DNA from 3 places in the Halopseudomonas sp. 4NH20-0008 genome. Region 1 is predicted to be linked to each of the others. Evidence: predicted binding sites of a transcription regulator. Region 1 holds the regulator's gene; each other region holds the start of a gene.
The links. Region 1 encodes LexA, which represses DNA repair genes until DNA is damaged. Its sites were predicted from a motif close to CTGTNTNNNNANACAG; they were not measured.
Positions count from the first base shown of each region.

Region 2: the regulator LexA is predicted to act here: its motif matches at 1,357-1,372, upstream of recA (recombinase RecA).
Region 3: the regulator LexA is predicted to act here: its motif matches at 5,394-5,409, upstream of recN (DNA repair protein RecN).

Region 1 covers NZ_BAAJMD010000004.1:157,053-165,157, forward strand. Annotated here, with positions in the region: gene mfd (transcription-repair coupling factor) at 1-468, shown strand, start outside; gene AC27HQ_RS05965 (CsiV family protein) at 465-1,028, shown strand; gene AC27HQ_RS05970 (S-methyl-5'-thioinosine phosphorylase) at 1,053-1,793, opposite strand; gene AC27HQ_RS05975 (mechanosensitive ion channel family protein) at 1,786-2,913, opposite strand; gene nagZ (beta-N-acetylhexosaminidase) at 2,910-3,896, opposite strand; gene AC27HQ_RS05985 (L,D-transpeptidase family protein) at 3,948-4,448, opposite strand; gene AC27HQ_RS05990 (TetR/AcrR family transcriptional regulator) at 4,559-5,251, opposite strand; gene lexA (transcriptional repressor LexA) at 5,522-6,130, shown strand; gene AC27HQ_RS06000 (SulA-like leucine-rich domain-containing protein) at 6,143-6,661, shown strand; gene AC27HQ_RS06005 (hypothetical protein) at 6,759-6,992, opposite strand; gene AC27HQ_RS06010 (DUF6586 family protein) at 7,055-7,564, opposite strand; gene topA (type I DNA topoisomerase) at 7,577-8,105, opposite strand, start outside.
Region 2 covers NZ_BAAJMD010000007.1:19,588-27,692, forward strand. Annotated here, with positions in the region: gene AC27HQ_RS08540 (regulatory protein RecX) at 1-246, opposite strand, end outside; gene recA (recombinase RecA) at 263-1,303, opposite strand; gene AC27HQ_RS08550 (CinA family protein) at 1,419-1,925, opposite strand; gene AC27HQ_RS08555 (glutamine synthetase III family protein) at 2,368-4,542, shown strand; gene AC27HQ_RS08560 (substrate-binding periplasmic protein) at 4,728-5,465, opposite strand; gene AC27HQ_RS08565 (zinc-binding dehydrogenase) at 5,861-6,988, shown strand; gene AC27HQ_RS08570 (hypothetical protein) at 7,974-8,105, opposite strand, start outside.
Region 3 covers NZ_BAAJMD010000020.1:23,462-31,566, forward strand. Annotated here, with positions in the region: gene AC27HQ_RS16110 (hypothetical protein) at 1-522, shown strand, start outside; gene dapB (4-hydroxy-tetrahydrodipicolinate reductase) at 598-1,404, opposite strand; gene dnaJ (molecular chaperone DnaJ) at 1,416-2,549, opposite strand; gene dnaK (molecular chaperone DnaK) at 2,683-4,599, opposite strand; gene grpE (nucleotide exchange factor GrpE) at 4,689-5,267, opposite strand; gene recN (DNA repair protein RecN) at 5,433-7,103, shown strand; gene fur (ferric iron uptake transcriptional regulator) at 7,221-7,628, opposite strand; gene AC27HQ_RS16145 (outer membrane protein assembly factor BamE) at 7,758-8,105, shown strand, end outside.

The DNA of each region.
Region 1 (8,105 bases):
CCGGATATCAATCTACGCTTGCCTGCACTGATACCGGACGACTACCTGCCCGACGTACATAGCCGGCTGATTCTTTACAAGCGCATTGCCAACGCCGCGGACGATGAAGCCCTGCGCGACCTGCAGGTGGAAATGATCGACCGCTTTGGGCTACTGCCAGAACCGACCAAAACCCTGTTCCGCGTGACGGCGCTGAAACTGCGTTGCCTGCCACTGGGCATCAACAAAGTTGATGTGGGTCCCGAGCACGGCAGACTGGAATTCGCCAGTGATACCCAGGTTGATCCCATGACCCTGGTGCGCTTGATACAGGACCAGCCGAACCGATACAAACTTGAAGGCGCTACACTTTTCCGCTTCAATGCGCCCATGGGCCCGGCTGAGTTGCGCCTGAACACCGTTGAAGCATTGATCACCCGCCTGGAAAGCCCTGGCACCCCACCCCAAGGCAAAGGAAAACGCCCATGACAACCTTTTCTCGCCCTCTCTACGCCCTGCTACTGTTATTGCTGATCGGCTTTGCCAGCCAGGCCTCGGCCCAGAGTAACAGCGGCTATATCGTTGAGTTGGTGATCTTCAGTAACCCCTCAGCGCAACTCGGCGCCGCAGAAGTACCCAGCATTGACTGGGCAGACAGCGCTACCCAGCTGAGCACGACCGCACGCGGTGATGTGCAGCGCATTGACAGCAGCCGTTACCGCCTGACCGGTGATGTAAGCAAACTGCAGGCACAGAATTATCAGGTGCTGCTGCATCAAGCCTGGGTCCAGCCCGATGACCCGGATATGACCATTGCCGTCAATGATGGCGCACTGCTGGGTGAGGTCTACCCTGCCCAAGCGCTGATCAGACTTGGCCGTGAACGCCTGCTTGAGGCCCATGTTACGGCCTGGGTTACTCGGCAGATTGGCGATGCCGGGCAACTGGTCAGTGACCGCCTACACCAGATCCGCCGTTTGCGCCTGAATGAAACCCATTATCTGGATCATCAGAATATGGGCGTACTGATCACTATCAGCCGCAACTGAAAGTAGCCGCTTGCCGACTGCCGTTCAGGCGTCGGCAGCAAAGGCAGCAAGAACTGCCCCTGCCACATCCATGCCCCGATGCATCACCGCCTCGATCTCGGCCATGCTGATGACGCCCTGAGCCTTGCCTGCGGCGGGGTTAACCACCAGAGCCAGGCACACATAGGGCAGTTCAAGTTCACGAGCCAGGGCGGCCTCAGGCATGCCGGTCATACCGACAATATCGCAGCCATCGCGCTCAAGCCGGACAATTTCTGCGGCCGTCTCAAGGCGTGGCCCCTGGGTTGCGGCATACACGCCCTGGTCACTATGCTCCACACCCAGCCGCGCCAATACCATCAGCAAACGCTGACGCAACGACGCATCGTAAGGGTGGGTGAAGTCGATATGCGTAACCGCTTGCAGATCATCCTCAAAGAAGGTTGAGCTGCGCCCCCAGGTGTAATCAATCAACTGGTGCGGCACGCAAAAATGCCCAACGCCCATCGCCGGATTGATGCCACCAACGGCATTGACCGCCAACACGGCTTCGGCACCTGCCTGCTTCAGCGCCCACAGGTTAGCCCGGTAGTTGACCCGATGCGGTGGAATGCGGTGCGGATGACCATGACGGGCCATGAACAGCAACTCACGATCGCCCAATTGACCTCTAACCACCGCGCCGGAAGCATCGCCAAAGGGCGTACTGGCGCTGGCCTGCCCAATATGGGTAAGGCTGGGCAACTGGCTTAAGCCGGTGCCACCGATAATCGCCAGTCTAGTCATGGGACGCCACCTCAGCTGGCTGGCGTAACGTCATACCGTCAGGCATATGCAGGGTTGAGGTCGGGAAGGCCACCTCGGCCTCATGGGCGGCGATGATATCCATGATCCTCAACAACACATCTTCCTTGACCCGGTGAAACTCGGCCCAGACCGGCGTAGTGAAGCAGTAAATGAAAAAGTCCACGGACGAGGGTGCACAACGATCGAAATAGACCATCTGGGTTTGATCCTGAGCAATATCCGGGTGCGCCTTGAGCATCTCACGCACGGCCTTGACGATAGGCTCCATACGTTTGATGTCGTCGTAACGAATACCAATATGCTCAAAGATACGACGATGGCTCATGCGCGAAGGGTTCTGTAGCACCACGTTGGTAAAAATCGCATTGGGTACGTAGATCGGCCGCTTGTCAAAGGTTCTGATACAAGTCAAACGCCAGCCAATGTGCTCCACCGTGCCTTCTATCTCCTTGTCCGGCGAACGAATCCACTCACCCACTGAAAAAGGGCGATCCAGATAAATCATCAATCCGCCAAAGAAATTTGCCAGCAAATCCTTGGCAGCAAAACCGACGGCAATACCGCCAATGCCGCCAAATGCCAGAACACCTGACACGCTGTAACCCAGAGATTGCAGAATGACCAATGCGGCGGTAATCAATACGGACATGCGAAGCAATTTGCCAATCGCACTTACCGTGGTCTTATCGATGGGCTTTTCACGGTAGGCCGGATCAACCAGGCGCTGCTCGACCTGGATCACGAGTCGCAACAGAAACCAAGTCAACAACACAATCAAGAGTACGTGCTGAAAACTGTCCAGCGCCGATGCCACACCCTCATCCATTTGCTCAGCGGTAATCTGCCCTGCCCATAACAAGCCCATGCTCCAGATCATCACCCAGAGCGGGCGTCGGGCCGCAATCACCAGCGCATCATCCCAGACACTCCGGGTTTTTCTTGCCTTGGCTTCGATACGATCCAGTACCAGCTTGCCTATATAGGCCAGTACCAAAGCAGCAAAGACAATGGCAAACACCTTGTAAACCCAGACATCAACACCCGACGGCAAGGCATCAAGTGGCAAAGCATCGATCACATCATTCAGTACACCGGTCACAGCAAACCCACCTCTTTCAAAGCAACAACAGCCGACCTCCAATTAGGATCGGATTTGTAATCAATACCCACCTGGCGCCGAGCACGCATCACCGGCAAATGCACTGGTGCGTGCAATTGCAGACGTTGCGCATGCACCAGCGCCTGTTCCGCAGCCGCGCGATCGTTGCACACCAGCAGCATGTCACCACCCGCTGCCAGAGCCGCATCAACGCGCTCAACCATGCCGCCGACCACATGCGCACCCGCCATGCTCAGGTCATCACTGAAAATGACGCCCTTGAAACCCAACTCGGTGCGCAGAATGCTTTGCAACCAGCGGGTTGAAAAGCCTGCTGGCAGACTGTCTACAGCCGGATAGACGACGTGGGCCGGCATGATCCCATCGAGCTGGCGAGCCAATGCAACAAAGGGAATCAGATCGCTGGCACGGATTTCGGCCTCGGCACGCTCATCCACCGGCAAGGCAAAGTGGGAGTCGGCTTCAGCCCAACCATGCCCAGGGAAGTGCTTGCCGGTTGCCGCCATACCGGCGGCATGCAATCCGGCTATATACGCGTTGCCAAGCTCGGCAACGCGTTGCCCCTGCTGACCCAGGGATCGATCACCAATCACCTGGCTACGGCCATAATCCAGATCCAGCACCGGGGCAAAACTGATATCAATGCCGCAGGCTAGGATTTCGGTCGCCATCAGCCAGGCCGCCTGGTGCGCCACCTGCTCGGCCTGCCCTTCCACCAGGGCACCAATGTCGCCCAGGGGTGGCAAACGCAACACATCACGGCGCAAACGCTGCACACGCCCCCCCTCCTGATCTATGGCAATCAGCATGTCAGGACGCAGCGCACGAATCGAACGTACCAACTCTCTCACCTGGGCAGGCGACTCGGTATTGCGCGAAAACAGAATCAACCCACCGACTTCAGGTTGACGCAGCAGGTGACGATCAGAGGGGTCAAGCCAGGTACCGGCAACATCCAGCATCAGGGAGCCGTGTTTCAACTGAAGTACTCCAACAGGTTCATGTAAACGGGGTTACGCATCCAGCGACCCCTCTTCGATCTCAACCGCACAACCGACCGGCGTCATGGCAAAGAGTTCAAGCACATCCTCATTGCGCATGCGAATGCACCCATGAGACAGGGGAATGCCCATGGGTTGATCGTCAGGCGTACCGTGAATATAGATGAAACGCCGCTGCGAATCGCAGTCAGCGCCTCGATTAAAACCAGGCTGCTCCCCGCACAACCAGAGTATGCGACTCAGAATCCAGTCACGCTGAGGATACTGACTAGCCAGCTCAGGGCTCCATATCTCACCGGTAGGTCGTCGCCCAACAAAGACTGCAGCACGGGGTTGCTCGGCGCCAATCCGCGCACGAACACGATGCCGCCCCCGTGGCGTGCAACCCGACCCCTCGCGTTCTCCTGGCCCTTTCAAGGCGGTCGATATCGGGTACAGGCACACCAACTGGTTCTGCCGGTAACCGGCCAACTGCTGAGAAGCAAGGGAAACGCGGATGTTATCCAGCGCCATGGGCATCTCCGGTGCAAAGTGCACACCATAACGGATCAGCCCTGATCGGGGAACAGGGAGCGGCTCAGTCGAGCAGGATTAGTCGGCAATCAAGCTGCAAGCGACCGCTATCAGACCGGTTCAGCTACCACCCGGCTATCGGGTGACTGAGCCTTGGGTACCGCCATCGCACCCTCAGCTCGCATGCCAGCGGCTAGAAAAGGCACCATCAAAGCGAGGACTTCATCAATCCCGGTATGGGTATCAAATTCAGCCTCGGCAATAGCCCGCAAGGCCTTCATGCTCGACATGGTAAAGGCTGCACTGCCCAGCATGAAGTGAACACGCCAGAACAGTTCACGCGGAGGCAATTGCGGGGCAGCGGCAAAGACCAGCTGCATGTACCGATGGAAAACCTTGCCGTATACCTCTCCCAGATACTTGCGCAGATGCCCCTGACTTTGACTGAACGCCAGACCCAAAAGGCGCATGAAAGTTGAAAGGTCATTGCCGCTGCGTGGCTTCACCGTCAGCGCCTGCCTGACCAGCATTTCAAGTAATTGTTCGAGGCTAGGACCCGGCTTGCCCACGGATAACCCCTGCCGATCCAGCTCCTGATCCAAGCTACTGACAAAGGGGTTAAGAAATCGCACAAAAACCGCCTGAATGAGCGCTTTCTTGGAACCGAAATGGTAATTGACCGCAGCCAGGTTAACCCCGGCTTTGCTGGTAATCAGCCGCAGGGAGGTTTCGGCAAAGCCTTTTTCGGCAAAAAGTTGCTCAGCTGCATCAAGGATGCGCTCAACGGTATCAGAATGGGCCATGTCGGTATCCGTAAATAAACGATTGTTTGAAACATACGTTTCAAACACAGTTGATGTCAAGCATTACGGGGGACCCGCGACGGACTGTCGCGCTCAACTTGTAAAACATATTAAAACCTGAAGCAAGGGATGCGCAGAATAAACTGCTGCACACTGTGCGCCTTAATCGATACCTGAGACACGGAACGTCATGGCTAAAGCGCCGCTGCTTGCTCTTCACAAACAACTGTATATAATCACAGCTACTGTATATACAAACAGGTGGACGCAATGCAGAAACTGACCGCACGGCAGCAACAGATTTTGGCCTTCATCAAGGAATACATGGATGCCAACGGTTATCCGCCTACTCGGGTAGATATTGCCAAGGTACTGGGCTTCAAGTCGCCCAATGCTGCCGAAGACCACCTACGCGCCCTGGCCCGCAAGGGCGCGATTGAAATGATTCCGGGCGCTTCGCGCGGCATACGCCTGCCGGAACAGGAAGAAGACAGCAGCGAAGACCGCCTGCCCGTCGTGGGCCGCGTAGCAGCCGGGGCACCGGTACTGGCATTGGAAAATATTGAAGACCACTGCCAGATCGATCCTGCCTTCTTCAGTCCACGGGCTGACTATTTACTGCGCGTGCAAGGCATGAGCATGAAGGATATTGGCATCATGGATGGTGATCTGCTCGCCGTACACCGCACCGATATCGCCCGTAATGGCCAGGTGGTTGTGGCGCGCATCGGTGATGAAGTGACCGTCAAACGGTTCCAGAAGCAGGGCCGAAAGGTTCTGCTACTGGCAGAGAATCCTGAGTTTGCTCCTATTGAAGTAGACCTGGCAGAACAGGAATTAACAATTGAAGGCTTGAGTGTCGGCGTTATTCGCCGCTAAGGGAGATAAATCATGTTGTATTCCCGTCACCATCCCAGCATTGCCCAAGTAACACAGGAAGACCTTTTCCATCAGGCCATGATGGCTACCCACTATGTTAGACCCGCAAAAAAGGTGCTGCCACCTGTTGTCACAACTCCGGATCCGGATGTCGACAGCGGCTTCAGCGAAATGTGCCTTAATGGTGCCCCGCGCCAGTGCCTGCAATGGCTGGCACCGGTCCTGCGCGAATTGAGTCTGTCAGTGGCAGACAGCTGGCTGACCCTGCTCGACCCGCCACATAGCGTCAGCCACGCCTGGCTGCGCAGCGCTGGCCTGGATCCTCAGCGTATTCTGATCGTGCGCAGCAAGTCCGGCATGAACTCACTCGAACTCTGTTGTGATCTGTTGCGCCTAGGCTGCAGCCATACCGTGGTCAGCTGGCTGGATACCGACGCAGGTACGCTCAGGCGCGCACTGCTGACGCAAGCTGCACGGGACGGCCGTTGCCGCAGTCTGAACATTCGATTGGACAGTGCTGTAGCGGCCTGAGAGGCCACTCCCGGACGGCAGAAAGGGAGAAGAAAATAGTCAGCTGGCAGTGGATAGGTTGCGGTGGCTAGCCTGAGCAGGATTGGCCACCGTCCTTTTAGTGCAAAACCCGATCTTCACTTTCGGGACTGCCCTCTTCCATGACTTGCCCTGCTATCTGCATACCGGCACTGATCATGGCCTTGGCTACTTCAATATAGTGCCCCTGCAGATAGTCCTGAGCATCCTGCGAGAACTCGATAACCACCAAGGGCTCGGCATCCTCGTCGGAGCGACGCAATGCCACCTTGCCGTTGGCCAGTTCAACAATCTCGAGAAAGGGTGATGGCATTTCAGGCCTCCTTTTACGTGGCCGCGCAGTCTAACACAGACACGCCATCCACCGCATTGTGACTACCACTCGAGCATGCCTTCACGGTAGCAGGCGATACGCTCAGCCAAGGCCGCCTGCGCCTCCCGAGCGTCTTCCAGCCCCCACTGGCGCTCCTGGCGCTGAGCACTGGAGGCAATCATGTTGTCTTCTGGCGGACGACTTTCCTCCGCCTTGGGCGGTGCCTGCAACTGCTGCCATCCCGTCAAGAGTCTCCCCAGCCAGCTATCCTGTTGTTCGGCCAATTCGTTCAATTCAGCCAACTCAGGTCCGGGAAAACGCTCTACCGTGGCCCGATTCAATGCCTGATCCAGCGAGCGAACCTCAAGCAAAGGCCAGCGATAACGGTCCGCCACCTCATGCACCAACGACACCAGCGCCCGATTCAAATGGAACAGTGCGTGCTCACGGTGATAGCGCGCCAGAGTAACACTGGTCAGCGTATCGGCCGCCAACACATCCGCCCAGGCATCGGTTGCAAGACGGGCAAAGTACATTGCCTGATTGGTACGGGTATAGACTTCGTTAGCCATGGGTAATCACCCTCAACCTTTGGCCTTGGCCCGACCATCATCCACGGTCCAGCGCTTGCCATCATAAAAGGCCCGCCATCCACTCGGCTTGCCATCTATTTCACTCTGTACATATTGCTCCTTTGTCTTGCGGCTGTAACGAATTACCGACGGGTTGCCATCGGGATCGGCTACAGGCGCATCCAGGAGAAAGTGGTACTTGGCATCAATCTCGCTGCGATGCGGAATCAGCTCTTTAACCAGAGGCGCCCTGGTTTCACGATTTTTCGGAAACTGACTGGCGGCCAGGAACATGCCGGATGCACCATCGCGCAAAACAAACACATCATCGACCTTGTCGCAGCGCAGTTCAGGCATCTTCACCGGGTCCATCTTCGGCGGAGCGGCTTCACCGCTTTTCAGCAGCTTGCGGGTATTCTTGCACTCGCTGTTGGTACAGCCGAAATACTTGCCAAAGCGACCGGTCTTCAACTGCATCTCGCTGCCACACTTGTCACAATCGAGCAACGGACCGTCATAACCTTTGATCTTGAACTGGCCC
Region 2 (8,105 bases), on a different contig from region 1:
GCGAAGACGTAGCGGGCCGATACCGCGTTGATGCCGGGCATGGATATAGGCTTCGCAGAAACGTTCATCACTGAGCAGGCCCTGTTCCTCGAGCCGATCCAGTACCGCTTCTGTCTCCGCCCTGTCCGCACCCCGCTGATGCAGCTTGCGCTGCATCTCGCGACGACTGTGCTCGCGCCGGGCTATCAGGTCCAGCGCGCAGCACCTGATGGCATTGGCGCCATCAAGCTGGGTGCGGGTAAACATGCTTCAGACGCGCCGCTCAGGCGTCCAGGTCGGCGCCAACCTCGGCGCTGACCGCAGGATTCTTGGTCGGCTTGGGCAGCAGCTGATCGCGAATGGCCTTTTCGATCTCGTCGGCAATCGCGGGATTTTCTTCCATGTACTTGGCGGCGTTGGCCTTGCCCTGCCCGATCTTGTTGCCCTTGTAGGCGTACCAGGCACCGGACTTCTCGACCAGACCAATCTGCACACCCAGATCGATAATCTCGGCATTGTGATAGATACCGCTGCCATACAGGATCTGGAATTCGGCCTGTTTGAAGGGTGGCGCGACCTTGTTCTTGACTACCTTGACGCGGGTCTCACTACCGACCACTTCGTCGCCATCCTTGACCGCACCGGTACGGCGAATATCCAGACGCACCGAGGCATAGAACTTCAGCGCGTTACCACCCGTGGTGGTTTCCGGGTTGCCGAACATCACACCGATCTTCATGCGGATCTGGTTGATGAAGATCACCAGACAGTTGGCGTTCTTGATGTTACCGGTAATCTTACGCAGGGCCTGGGACATCAGGCGGGCCTGAACGCCAACGTGGTGGTCACCCATCTCGCCTTCGATTTCGGCCTTGGGTACCAGCGCCGCTACCGAGTCGATGATGATCACGTCTACTGCGTTGGAGCGCACCAGCATGTCGGTGATTTCCAGCGCCTGCTCACCGGTGTCCGGCTGGGAGACCAGCAGATCATCGACATTGACGCCAAGCTTGGCAGCATATTCCGGGTCCAGTGCGTGCTCGGCATCAACGAAGGCGCAGGTGGCGCCCTGCTTCTGGGCCTGGGCAATGACCGACAGGGTCAGGGTGGTTTTACCGGAAGACTCAGGGCCGTAGATTTCGACGACCCGGCCCTTGGGCAGACCGCCCAGACCCAGGGCGATGTCCAGACCCAGGGAGCCGGTGGAAATGGCTGGAATCGCCATACGCTCATGGTCGCCCATGCGCATCACGGCGCCCTTGCCAAACTGACGTTCAATCTGACCCAAAGCCGCGGCAAGCGCCTTTTTCTTGTTGTCGTCCATTGTGTGCATCCTCTTGGTATGGTGGGCGCCGCGGCGCACTTTTCAACAAACTACTGTATATATGGTCAGTATTATTCCACAGAAGTTCGCCCGCGCCTACCCCCCTGGCAATGACTCACTCACCCCACTCCGATGTGTACTTGAACAGGCCCTCCAATGCCCGCAATACCGTTTGTGCCCGCACAGATCGGCGGTCCCCGCGCAGCCGGCGACATTCACTGACCAGTTGTCCATCAGGCCCGGACCAGGCAAACCACACCGTACCTACCGGCTTCTCGGTGCTGCCTCCGTCAGGCCCGGCAATACCGCTGACGGCCACGGCTATCTGCGCTCCGGCGGCTTCCCGAGCCCCCGCCGCCATGGCGCGGACCACTAGCTCACTGACCGCGCCGTGTTGTTGCAGATCGTCTGCGCTGACACCCAGCCAACGTTGCTTGCTGGCATTGGCGTAGGTCACAAATCCGGTTTCGAACCAGGCTGAACTGCCGCTGACACGGGTAATTGCTTCGGCTATACCACCTCCCGTACAGGACTCCGCTGTGGTGGCTGTCCAGCCGCTGCGCCGCAGTACAGCGCCCAGACGCGCAGCAGCAGAATCAATCAAAGGGTCGTATTGCGACATGCCTGTTCCTCGGTAATAAGGGCGTTACGCTGCCCTGACTATGCCAGCCTGCGTCAACAGATTCATCCCCTTCAGTAGGCCGGTGACATGCCTGACTGGATTTGTGCGCTAGCGGCAATGGCAAGGACAGTCAGCGCGACCATTTTCCAGTGTTGTATCCTGGTGCTTCGTGCACCTTCTTAGCCCAATTTGCCTACTAAAGCGGCTCAATTCTGCAGTTTGCCCTGGTGACCATTCGTTAAAACCAGGGCTTTGCGGGGGACGAATATTTTCCAGGGTATTGGTCTGCTTTTTGCGTGTGACAGGAATTGGGCAGCAATACTGCATGGTCCCCGGCCGGTTTCATTGCATTGCTCATCAACTTTCTCTCATGGAACTGAGCTTCCCGACACCCGCCGGGAATGGAAAACAGCTCAACAACTACCGCATTAAAGGATAAAAAATGAGCATAAACGAATCCCGCCTGGCTGCCATTTCACACATCACCAGCCGTGCAAAAATCGCCGTAAACAAACCAGAACCTCTGGATGATATCTGGGCAACAGATGTATTCAATCTGGCCCGCATGGAGCAGATGCTCAGCAAGGCGGCATTCAAGGCAGTCAAGAAAACCGTCCAAACCAGTGCGCCACTGGCTCCTGCGGTGGCGGACGTGGTGGCCGCAGCAATGAAAAGCTGGGCGCTGTCCAAAGGCGTCAAGTTCTTCTCACATATCTTCTATCCGATGACCAATATCACCGCCGAAAAACACGACGGTTTTATTCTGACCAACTCGGACGGTAATGCCATTACCGAGTTTGCCGGAAGTTTGTTGATCAAGGGCGAGCCCGATGGCTCGTCCTTCCCCAACGGCAGTCTGCGCATGACCAATGCTGCCCGTGGCTACACCGCCTGGGATCCCACCAGCCCAGCGTTCATCATGCATACCGACAACGGTTCAACCTTGATGATCCCCAGCGTTTTCATGTCCTGGACAGGTGAAGCGCTAGACAAGAAAATCCCCTTGTTGCGCTCCAACGCTGCGATGGATACGGCAGCGCGCAAGGTGCTGACGCTGATGGGCGAAACCGACATCGGCACCCTGAACTCAAGCTGCGGTGCGGAGCAGGAGTACTTCCTGGTCGATCTCAATTTTGCCAATGCCCGCCCGGATCTGCTGCTGGCTGGCCGGACTCTGTTTGGCGCATCCCCCGCCAAGGGTCAGCAGTTTGATGACCATTACTTCGGTGCGATACCCGAGCGCGTCCAGGTCTTCATGCAGGATTTTGAAGACCAGCTGTATCGCCTGGGCATCCCCGCCAAGACCCATCACAACGAAGTCGCTCCTGGCCAATTTGAAATTGCTCCCTACTTTGAGTCCGCCAACGTCGCTGCCGACCATCAGCAGCTGATGATGACCCTGATGAAAAGTACGGCGAAGAAACACGGCTTTATGTGCCTGTTGCATGAAAAGCCCTTTGCCGGTGTCAATGGGTCTGGCAAGCACGTTAACTGGTCTGTCGGTAATGCGACCCAGGGCAACCTGCTGGACCCAGGCAGCACACCACACGACAACCTGTACTTTTTGCTGTTCTGTGGCGCAGTGATTCGCGGCGTCCATAAATACGGGCCATTGCTGCGCGCCGTTATTGCTTCGGCCTCCAATGACCATCGTCTGGGCGCCAACGAGGCACCGCCGGCGATCCTCTCGGTGTACCTGGGTGATCAACTGGAAAAAGTCTTCCAGGATATCAAGGATGGCAAAATCGCTTCGTCCACTCAGGGCGGGGAGATGGACCTGGGGCTGTCACAGATTCTAAAGTTCGAGCGCGATCCGGGTGACCGCAACCGCACCTCACCCTTCGCCTTTACCGGCAATCGTTTCGAATTCCGTGCCGTTGGCTCGGCGCAATCAGTATCCGGTCCATTGGTGGCGATGAACACCATGTTGGCGGACTCCCTGGACTGGATTGCAGAAAAGCTCGAGACCGAACTGGCCAAGGGTTCAGCCAAGACAGCAGCCGTGCTGACAGTCTTGAAAACCTTGATGGAAGAGCATGGCAACGTGGTCTTCGGCGGTGATGGTTACTCCGCTGAGTGGCATAAAATGGCCGTTGAAGAGCGCGGCCTGAAAAACCTGCCTACCTCCGCCGATGCACTCCCCTACCTGCGCGACGAGTCTATCCGTGAGCTGTTTTCAAGGACCGGCGTGCTGTCACCGGTCGAACTTGAAAGCCGCTTCGAGGTCTACGCCGAGCAATACATTCTGTCCATCGAGGTCGAAGCCAAACTGGTGATCGAGATGGCCAAAACCATGATCTATCCCTCAGCCAGCCAGTATCTTGGTGAGTTGGCCATGACCAGTTCCGGCATGACGGGCCTGGGCATCCAGCTGGATAGCTCGATTGCCAGCTCCATTGCCGCTGAAACCAATGCCATGATTGCCGCCGTTGCTGAGCTTTCTACCGCTATCGGCAAGCATGACTTTGACTCAATCGAAGCCCATATGAACTTCTGTGCCCACGACATCCGCAAGCTGATGGATAAAGTTCGATCGCATGCCGATGCCCTGGAAACCGAAGTGGCAGACACCCTGTGGCCTCTGCCAAAATACCGCGAAATGCTGTTTATCAAGTAGAACGCAGGCTGATTTACAGGCAACAAAAAAGGCCAGAGAGCTGATTTCTCTGGCCTTTTTTGCATCCGGATCAAATCATTCCCCATGATCGCGCAATGGCAAATCTAACGATGTCCCGCCGCCGAAGGTCCTCTGGCAAGTGTCCTTGATAGTCAGCCCAACTGTTACTCCCACGTTATGTAACACTAGGGCTCCAGTCCATAGCCCGCCATGATACGGTCGCGGGTTCCATCCTCTTGATATCGGGCAATCAGGGCATTGAGCTGGTTAATGGTTTCACTGGGAAAATCTTTATGGCAGGCCATCCAGAGTTCATAACGCTTTTCGCTCTGGAAGGCAGGCAGCAGCCTGGTGCCGCTCAGTTGAGCGATATAAGGTCCGGCAATGCTACCGACGACCCAGAGATCTATACGGTCGTGCAGCAACTTGTCGAAGCTGCTGCCCTCTCCACCGAGGGCTTCAACCTCTACGCCCTGATCGATGACCCATTGCACGTAGGTATCACCCAGCTGTCCGCCGACTCGCCAGTTCTGCGCCTCTTCGAGACTGTTCAGGTGAACCGGGCGTTCGGCCAGGGAAAAGAGCGTCACATACTCGGCCGATAAGGGTCCGACCCACTGGTAGTGTGGTTCGCGCCGGGTACTTCTGGCGGCAGAATAAAAGCAGGTATTGGGTTGTGTACGCGCACTTCGCTCGGCACGGGTCCAGGGTATGATCACATGCTCTGTACTGATACCCAGCTCATCGAACGCGGCCTGGAGCAGAAGCCCGTTGGTGCCCTCCACCGTCGTCTCGGTCTGAATATTGAATGGCGGATAATGATCGGCATACAGGCGAACGGCGTCTTGCGCCATGGCGGGCAGGCCAGGCCCCAGCATGGCAAAAAGCGTTGTACAGGTTATGACCAGCCCAGCCTTGTTCATGGGCGCTCCACGGAGTTCCAATGACAGTTATCAGAAACGGTTAGCTTTTCACAGGTAAGCTAGCACAGCTTAGCTACAGATCGGTCTTGCTGCTGACTGAATCATATCCTGTTTCAAAGTACTCCGGGGCTTTGGCCCAGGTCTGCTATCAGATCATGTCCTTAGCTAACTTGACCGTTTGAGTAAGAAGTTAAAGGCAGGGCCTGCCTCTTTGCTGAAGCGGTTTTTTGCGTCATAAACGCTGGTGATCGGATGATATCGCCATGTTTACGACCTAATTGGCACCGACTAGCCTATGATTAGTCGCGTGGCCCGAGCGCATCACCGACCCTATTCACTAAACCCATCAATGGCCCAACTCCATTGATTCGATTTAACGATTGCAGGAGAACAACGTGTCAGACACCAACATCGAACTTGTTTCAACCATCAGTGAAGACAACAAGCTGGAACTTGCCCTGCGCGAAATCGAGATACCCCAGCCCGGCGAGAATGACGTGATCATCCGCATCGAAGCGGCCCCCATCAACCCGTCCGACCTGGGCGTGATGTTCAGTGTGGCGGATATGACAACTGCCAGCCAATCCGGCAGCGCCGAGCGCCCGGTCATAAGTGCCGACGTTCCCGCCAAGTTCATGGGCGCCGTTAAAAAGCGCGTCGGTAAGGCGATACCCGTGGGCAACGAAGGCGCCGGCACCGTCATCGCAGCCGGCTCATCCGCCGCTGCACAAAGTCTGATGGGCAAAACCGTTGCGTTCATTGGCGGCGGTAGCTACCGCAAATACCTGCGCGCCAACGTACAAAGCTGTCTGGAGCTGGAGTCGGGTACCACGGCAGTCGAAGCCGCTTCCAGCTTCGTTAACCCGCTGACCGCCCTGGCCATGGTAGAGACCATGCGCGCCGAAGGTCACAAGGCAATCGTCCATGCGGCCGCCGCCTCCAACCTCGGACAAATGCTCAACCGCATCTGTATCGCCGACGGCATCGACCTGGTCAATATCGTCCGCAAGCCTGAACAGGAAGCGCTGCTGCGCGACCAAGGTGCCAAGTACGTGGTCAACTCCAGCAGCGACAGCTTTATGGCCGACCTGACCCAGGCACTGATCGAAACCGGCGCAACCATTGCCTTCGACCCTATCGGTGGCGGCAAATTGGCCAGCGATATTCTCACCTGCATGGAAGCCGCCGTTTCTCGCGACATCACTGAATACAGCGTGTATGGATCGACCATCTTCAAACAGGTGTATATCTATGGCGGCCTGGATCGCGGCCCGATCACCCTTAACCGCACCTTCGGTTTTGCCTGGGGTGTGAACGGTTTCCTGTTGTTCAATGCGTTGGGCAAGCTTGGCCAAAATACCGTTGTCGCCATGCGTAAACGTGTAGCCGCCGAAATCAAGACCACCTTCGCCAGTCACTACACCCATGAGGTCTCTCTGGCCGGTGCGCTAAAGATGGATGCGATCGCGGTATACGGCAAACAAGCCACCGGAGAGAAGTTCCTGATCAAGCCTCAGACCTAAGCGTTACTCCCTGGCCGCAAGGCCATCACCGGGCGCTGACGTCGGATTGGCGCAGCGCCTGGGTGAGGTGTAACTTTGAAGATCAGCGGCTTGGGGCCCAATAATCGAGGGCCTGTACTGACAAATAAATCTGCTCACTTTTTCTTCAATTCTTTCCATTGCCAACTTGCTTCAACGCATTTTGATAAAGCCTCTTATTGCTAAAATCAAGCGGCTTAATCTTTTCTGCCTTTTCGAAAAACAAAATTGCGCCAGGATAATTCTTTAAGTTATATCTAACGATAGCCCTTGATAAAAATACTTTATGTATTCGTATTTTTTTTGATGACCTCCCAACAAACATCGATCCGTAAAAATAAGCGTGCACAACACACAAGATCGGAAAAAGCGCATACAAGAGGATCGTTAGATAAAAACCAAACGGTGATTCATAAATGTAATAGACCCTTCCTCTCCTTCCAGTAACCTGACCATCAGTCGCATAAAAAAATATTAATGGCACTGATACCGCGGCAAGAAAAAGCCACACAATCGACATGTATCTTGACTTATTTTTACGGAAATGAATTTTGTATCTTAGCTTCATGTTCGTCTGTAATCGAATACCAGAAAGAATTTTGCACAAACCGCGATAAACTTAGAAATCGCAATCGGAAGAAGAATAATCCATGCCCTTTATCTGCCAAATTAGATGCCTTTACTGGTTTAAATACCTGCATCTCAAAAAAGTTCATCTGACCCTATTTTTACGTCACCCTGAAGCCGCTTACTTGAATGCCTAAAGGTTTTTAGGTCTTGCTTGCAATCAGCCTTTTTTTTCGCGCTCAAGCGCGCTCCTACACAAAACCTGCACATCACCCTGTAGGAGCGTGCTTGAACGCGAAGGGGTTGGTCTGATATTAATATTTATTTGATCCCGGTTATTAAGCAAAGAAGCCAGAAATAGCGCACGCTAGAAAGCTCTGTTATTAAGATACACCTACTGCTAAAACTCTTTAATAATAGCCACAACCTCCACATCCTCCTCACCGACAAAGGTTACATTTCTTTTACTTGCAACACATGAAATAGAGTATGATTTTGATCTTTCTATTTGATAACTTATTGCTGGGTATGC
Region 3 (8,105 bases), on a different contig from region 1:
GACCTGGCCGTACTATCCAACACCTTTGTTTTGCTGATCCAGGAACTTGAAGCCATGGGCGAAGACCAGGCCCACTACAGCCTGTCTACGGTAAACCGCATCATGCAGGCACATGGCGAGTTTGACCGCGTTGCTGCACGCCATTACGCCGAAGCCATTCCTGCTGCCAATGCGCCGGAACGCCTGCTGACCCTGCATCAGCAGAGCCTGGAAACCAGCCAGATCCTGCTGCTGTATCAGAACAATATGTTCAGCTCGGTCGGCGTGTACTTCCTGGAGAACCAGGACGGTTTGTTCGATATGCTCGATCAGAGCATCGTAGCTCGTGCCCTGCAGTTGAAAAGCCTCTACCCTGAACAATCTGATGCCCTGCTGCGCCTGGAAAAACAGTACAACTTTATCCAGCCGCGCCTGCAGGATCCGCTGAACAACTGGGTGCCATCCATTGCCGCTTTTTACTTGCAGCGCAATGTGAAGACCCTGAACGACCTGTCACGTGAACAGGTGCTCGGCGAAGCCTGATCCAGTCGATTTAACACAGGCATAAAAAAGGGGCGGTGATCACAGGATCACCGCCCCTTTTTTTGCATGCCGACATCAATCCTTCAGCGACAACACATCCTGCATGTCATACAAACCGGGTGCGCGATCACTTAGCCACAACGCCGATCGCACAGCGCCCTTGGCGAACGTCATGCGACTCGAGGCCTTGTGGGTAATCTCCACCCGCTCACCTTCGGTAGCGAAGAGTACGGTGTGATCACCAACGACATCACCTGCCCGCACCGTCGCAAAACCAATGGTCTCGCGCTCACGCGCACCGGTCTGCCCTTCACGCCCATACACGGCCACCTTGGCCAAATCGCGACCCAGCGCATCAGCCACGACTTCACCCATGCGCAGCGCAGTCCCTGAGGGCGCATCAACCTTGTGCCGGTGGTGGGCCTCGATGATTTCGATATCGGCCTCATCGCCCATGACCCGTGCGGCCATATCAAGCAGCTTGAGGCAGAGATTGACCCCCACACTGAAGTTCGGGGCAAAGACGATGGGTATATCCCGTGCGGCGTCCGCCAACAGCTGCTTCTGCTCGTCACTGAAGCCCGTGGTACCAATGACCATGGCCTTGCCAGCGGCACGGCAGAGCGCCAGGTTGACCAGGGTGCTGCTCGGGTGAGTAAAGTCGATCAACACATCGAAATCATCCAGCACCGCACGCAGATCACCAACTATGGTCACATTCAGACGACCAAGACCAGCCAGCTCACCGGCGTCAGCACCGACCAGGGTGCTTTCCGGCCGCTCAATGGCAGCGCTGAGTTGCGCGCCATCCGCCTGCCCGACCGCTTCAATCAAGGTCTTGCCCATGCGTCCGGCCGCACCGATAACCGCTATTCGTCTCATGCCTGCTCCGCTCAGAATTTCATGTCTTCAAAGAAGTTCTTTACCCCATCGAACCAGCTCTTGGCCCGCGGCGATTGATCCGCGCCTTCGGCCTGGAGGGTTTCACGCAACTCCTGCAGCAGCTCACGCTGACGCTTCGTCAGGTTGACCGGGGTTTCGACCACCACGCGACACAACAGGTCACCTGGCGCGCCACCGCGCACCGGTACCACACCCTTGCCACGCAGACGGAACAGCTTACCGGTTTGCGCGCCCTCGGGAATCTTCAGCTTGACCCGACCATCCAGGGTTGGTACTTCCAGCTCACCACCCAAGGCCGCATCAACAAAGCTGATCGGCACTTCACAATGCAGGTTCTTGCCGTCGCGCTGGAACAGCTTGTGTTCACGCACCGACACCACCACGTACAAATCACCGGAGGGGCCGCCATTCACACCGGCCTCACCCTCACCCGCCAGACGGATACGGTCACCGGTATCGACACCGGCCGGGATCTTGACCGACAGCGTCTTCTGCTCTTCCACCCGGCCGTGACCGTGGCAGTCATTACAAGGGTCGGTGATCATCTTGCCTGTGCCATGGCAACGCGGACAGGTCTGCTGCACCGAGAAAAAGCCCTGCTGCATGCGCACCTGGCCATGCCCACCACAAGTAGTACAGGTAACCGGGCTGGTGCCCTTTTTGGCGCCGCTGCCATCGCAGGTTTTACAACCCACCAGCGTGGGTACGCGAATCTTCTGCTCCGAACCCCTTACCGCCTCTTCCAGATCCAGCTCCAGGGTATAACGCAGATCGCTGCCGCGCTGCGCACTGGAACGACCACGGCCGCCGCCACCACCAAAAATGTCACCGAAAACATCACCGAAGATATCGGAAAAGTTGCCGCCACCAAAACCGGCGCCACCTCCGCCCATGCCCTGATCGACTCCGGCATGACCGTACTGATCATAGGCCGCACGCTTTTGCGCGTCGGTCAGGACTTCGTAGGCCTCATTGGCCTCCTTGAATTTGTCTTCCGCCGCCTTGTCATCCGGATTGCGGTCCGGATGGTGCTTCATGGCCAGCCGGCGATAGGCCTTTTTCAGCTCTGCCTCGCTGGCACCGCGCTCCACACCCAGCACTTCATAGTAATCACGCTTGGCCATCGTTCTGATTTCCTTTGACGGGATGAATAAGGCACCCCTTGGCACAAACGGCAACGCGGGAATAGCTCCCGCGTTGCCTGGTGATAATCTGCCACCCCCGCCAGGACGGGGGTGACTGCCCTAGTGTCAGGACTTATTTGTTGTCCTTGACCTCTTCAAACTCGGCATCGACAACATCATCACCGGCATCCTGCTGACCGCCATCCTGGGCACCGCCTTCAGCGGCCTGTGCCTGCTCGGCGTACATCTTCTGAACCAGCGGACCGGACGCTTCAGACAAGGCATTGATCTTGGCTTCAATCTCGTCCTTGCTGTCGCCCTTGATCGCCACTTCCAGATCAGCCAGCGCTGTCTCGATAGCGGTTTTCTCGGCATCGGTTGCCTTGTCGCCGGCTTCCTTCAGCGTCTTGCGGGTCGCATGCACCAGCTGATCGCCCTGGTTGCGGGCGGTAGCCAGCTCCTCGAACTTGCGATCTTCATCGGCGTTGGCCTCGGCATCGCGCACCATCTTCTCGATCTCTTCTTCGCTCAGACCGGAAGAGGCCTTGATCACGATCGACTGCTGCTTGCCAGTCGCCTTGTCCTTGGCCGAAACGTTGAGAATACCGTTGGCATCCAGATCGAAGCTGACTTCAACCTGGGGTACGCCACGCGGTGCCGGCGGGATGTCGGCCAGATCGAAGCGACCCAGCGACTTGTTCTGTCCGGCCTGCTTGCGCTCACCCTGCAGCACGTGAATGGTCACGGCCGTCTGGTTGTCATCAGCGGTCGAGAACACCTGCGACTTCTTGGTCGGGATGGTGGTGTTTTTCTCGATCAGCGTGGTCATCACGCCACCCATGGTTTCAATACCCAGCGACAGCGGGGTCACGTCCAGCAGCAGCACGTCTTTCACGTCACCGGAGAGCACCGCGCCCTGAATCGCAGCGCCTACGGCAACGGCTTCATCCGGGTTGACGTCCTTGCGTGGCTCCTTGTTGAAGAACTCGGCAACGGCCTTCTGCACCATCGGCATGCGGGTCTGACCACCGACCAGAATCACTTCGTTGATCTCGGATACATCCAGACCGGCATCCTTCATCGCCACTTTGCAGGGCTCAAGGCTGCGCTTGACCAGATCTTCAACCAGCGACTCGAGTTTGGCCCGGGTCACCTTGACGTTCAGGTGCTTGGGGCCGGACGCATCAGCGGTAATGTACGGCAGGTTGACGTCGGTCTGGCTGCTGGAAGACAGCTCGATCTTGGCCTTTTCAGCGGCTTCTTTCAGGCGCTGCAGGGCCAGCGGATCGTTGTGCAGGTCAACGCCGTTTTCCTTCTTGAACTCCTCGGCCAGATAATCGATCAGACGCATGTCGAAATCTTCACCACCGAGGAAAGTATCACCGTTGGTGGCCAACACTTCGAACTGGTGCTCGCCGTCAACTTCGGCAATCTCGATCACCGACACGTCGAAGGTACCGCCACCCAGGTCATACACCACGATGGTCGAGTCGCCACGGGCCTTGTCCATGCCGTAGGCAAGGGCAGCGGCGGTCGGCTCGTTGATGATGCGCTTGACGTCAAGACCGGCGATGCGACCGGCATCCTTGGTAGCCTGACGCTGACTGTCATTGAAATAGGCCGGAACGGTGATGACCGCCTCGGTCACAGGCTCACCCAGGTAATCCTCGGCGGTCTTCTTCATTTTTTTCAGCACTTCGGCAGAAATCTGCGGCGGCGCCATTTTTTCGCCCTTGACCTCAACCCAGGCATCGCCGTTATCCGCCTTGACGATCTTGTAGGGCACCAGCTTGATGTCCTTCTGGACCACGTCTTCTTCAAAACGACGGCCGATCAGACGCTTGACCGCGTTCAGGGTGTTCTGCGGGTTGGTGACCGACTGGCGCTTGGCAGACTGACCAACCAGGGTTTCGCCGTCGCCGGTGAAGGCAACAATCGACGGGGTGGTTCGGCCGCCTTCGGCGTTCTCGATCACCTTGGCCACGCCGTTTTCCATGATGGCGACACAGGAGTTGGTAGTCCCCAGGTCAATACCGATAATCTTGCCCATAACATTTTCTCCGATTCTGCATGCCGCGGTTACCGGCGGCGTGGTTTAAGTCTTGTGATGAACCCTAGATGGGGTCAGCGAAAATAATTTCAAGCCTGCTCGTCAATTGAGGTCGCATCCGGCTTGCCACTGGTAGCCTTGCTGACCACCACCATGGCCGGGCGCAACAGCCGCCCGCTGATGGTGTAACCCTTCTGGAATACGCGGATCACGGTATTGGGTTCGACATTACCGCTCTCTTCCATGGCCATGGCCTGATGGAGCTCCGGATTGAAGGGCTCGCCATGCGGATCAACCGGGGCGATCTGAAAACGGCCCAGGGTCTCGGCAAACATCTTGATGGTCAGCTCCATGCCTTCACGCATGGGCTTGATGGCTGCATCGTTGGGATCCGACAGCTCCAGACCACGCTCCAGGCTTTCCAGCACGGGCAGCAGATCCTGGGCAAAACGCTCGAGGGCGAACTTGTGCGCCTTCTCCACATCCTGCTCGGCGCGACGGCGCACGTTCTGGACGTCAGCGGCGGCACGCAGCAGCTGGTCCTGCGCTGTTGCCAGCTGCTCTTCCAGGCTCTCTACACGTGCGGCCAGGTCATCACCCGTAGTGACATCAACGCCATCGTCACTCTGTGCCTGTGCGGCCTGATCCTGTCTGTGTTCGTCTGACATCGGCTTCTCCCCTTATACTGTCGGGCGCTCCAGCACCCATCCAACGAATAGTTGCACCCTATATGGGGACTTTGTTCGCCGCTTCAAGGGCTAATGAACAGAGACTTGTCTGCCCCAACCAAACTACTGTATAAATAACCAGAGTCTTTTTCGTGGAGTACTGTCATGCTGGTGCATCTGGCGGTGAATAATTATGCGATTGTCGATCATCTGGAGCTGGAGCTCGCCAGCGGCATGACCGTGATCAGCGGAGAAACCGGCGCCGGCAAGTCGATCATGCTTGACGCCCTGGCGCTGACCCTGGGTGATCGCGCCGACAGCGGTGCAGTGCGCCCCGGCACTGACAAGGCCGACATTCTCGCCACCTTTGACATCAGCCATATCCCCGAAGCCCACGCCTGGTTGGCCGAACGCGACCTGGCCAGCGACGAGCCACAGGTTATTCTGCGCCGGGTAATCACCGCCGAGGGTCGCTCACGCGGCTATATCAACGGCAGTCCCTGCCCGCAGCAGGATCTCAAGGCGTTGGGTGAAATGCTGATTGACATTCACAGTCAGCACGAACACCAATCCCTGCTCAAGGTCGACACCCACCGCCGCCTGCTCGACGATTACGCCGGCTGCAGTGAACTGGCAAGGCAGGTACAACTGGCCGCACAGCGCTGCAAACAAACCGAACAGGCGCTGACCCGCGCCAGCCAGCAGGGCGATGAGGTCAGTTCACGTCTGCAGCTGCTGACCTATCAACTGGAAGAACTGGATAACCTTAGCCTGCAGGATGGCGAACTGGATGAACTGGAGCGCGAACAGCGCCAATTGGCCAATGCCGAGCAAATCATGCAGTCCTGCCAGCAGGTCATCAATCTGTGCAGCGAAAATGATTCCGGCAGCGTCCTGCAGGCCCTGACCGCCAGCCTCAGCCGTCTCAGTGGCCTGGCAGAACACAGCCGCAACCTTGACGAAGCCCACAATCTGCTGGCCAGTGCGCAAATTCAGGTTGAGGAAGCAGTCGGCGAACTGACCCGCTATCTGGATCATTTCGAGGCTGACCCCGAACGTCAGCAAGTGGTCGAAGAGCGCCTTGGCCTGATCCACGATCTGGCCCGCAAGCACCGGGTCAACCCGGAAGAACTGCCTGCCCTGCAGCAGCGCCTGATAGACGAACTTGAAAGCCTGCAACAGCAGAATCTGGATGCCGACCAACTGGCGGAAGAGCTTGAAGCCTACCGCGAGCACTACCAAAAACTGGCGGAGGAGCTGTCGGGACTGCGCAAAACCGCTGCGGAAAAACTGGAAAATGCCGTCACCCATGAAATACAGCAACTGGGCATGCCCGGTGGGCGCGTGCAAATTCAGCTCAGCCCGCAGGAACTGAACACCAGCCCGCCACATGGGCTGGAAACGGTTGAACTGCTGATCAGCGCCAACCCCGGCCAGCCGGCCAAACCCTTGGCCAAAGTGGCCTCGGGTGGTGAGCTGTCACGTATCAGTCTGGGCATACAGGTCACCACAGCTCAAACCTCACGGGTGCCGACGCTGGTCTTTGATGAAGTGGACGTGGGTATCGGCGGCCCCACCGCCGAGATTGTCGGCGGCATGCTACGCCGTCTGGGTGAGCATGGTCAGGTGCTGACCGTCACCCACCTGCCCCAGGTCGCCGCCCAGGGTCACCACCATCTTTTTGTGCGCAAGGAGCAAAGCAGCGACTCCACCAGCACCCGGATCGACAATCTGAATGCCGATGGCCGCATCAATGAAGTCGCGCGCATGCTGGGTGGAATCGATATGACCGAGGAATCGCTGGCCCACGCGAAGAAGCTGCTGTCGGCGGTCTAGCTGGAAGCTGGAACAGTCTGAGCTCGCGACCTTGCCTGTCAAGTCAATATAAGTGAGCGCGCCGCACGAATCACTTCAAGCTTCCAGCTTAAAGCTTCGAGCTAAAGAAAAAGGCGCCTAGGCGCCCTTTTTCTTTACATACAAAACCAGATTATGGTCCACAAGCTCAAAACCGTGCTCCTTGACAATCTCGCGCTGCCGGCGCTCGATCTCCGGATCAAAAAATTCCACCACTTCGCCAGTATCGACACAGACCATATGATCATGGTGATCGCCGTCGGCCAGTTCGAACACCGCATGGCCGCCATCAAAGTTATGGCGCACGACCAAACCAGCGGACTCGAACTGGGTCAGAACCCTGTATACGGTAGCCAGACCAACATCTTCGTCGGCTTCCATCAGTGCCTTGTAGACGTCCTCGGCGCTCATATGACGTTCCGCAGAGTTGTCCAGCATCTGCAGGATTTTCACACGCGGCAGGGTGACCTTAAGGCCAGCTTTACGGAGTTCTTGATTCTCAACCATGTCAGTTTCTCGTTCAGCGCTTCGCAGGGCGGGATCAGTCGGGTATGATTCAGGGCTATTCAGCCATTTCACGATAGTGGATGTTACCACGCGATGCCAATTAGCTTACACCGAATCCTCTGTATCCTTATGTGTGCCTCCCTTCTGGGTCTTGCTGGCTGCAGCTTTCCGGGCGTCTACAAGATCGACATTCAGCAGGGCAATGTCGTGACGCAGGAGATGGTCAACCAACTGCGTCCGGGCATGACCAGCCGCCAGGTGCGCTTTATCATGGGCACCCCCTTGATTCAGGATACCTTTCATCCAAATCGCTGGGACTATCTCTACAGCATGCAGGCCGGCCACCAGACACGCACTCAGGAACGGGTCAGCCTGACCTTTGAGAATGATCTGTTAGTCGGACTGGCTGGCGACTTTATTCCAGGCACCAGCCGAGATGAAGCGATCATGAGCCGAGACAGCGCTGCAGACCCGGTA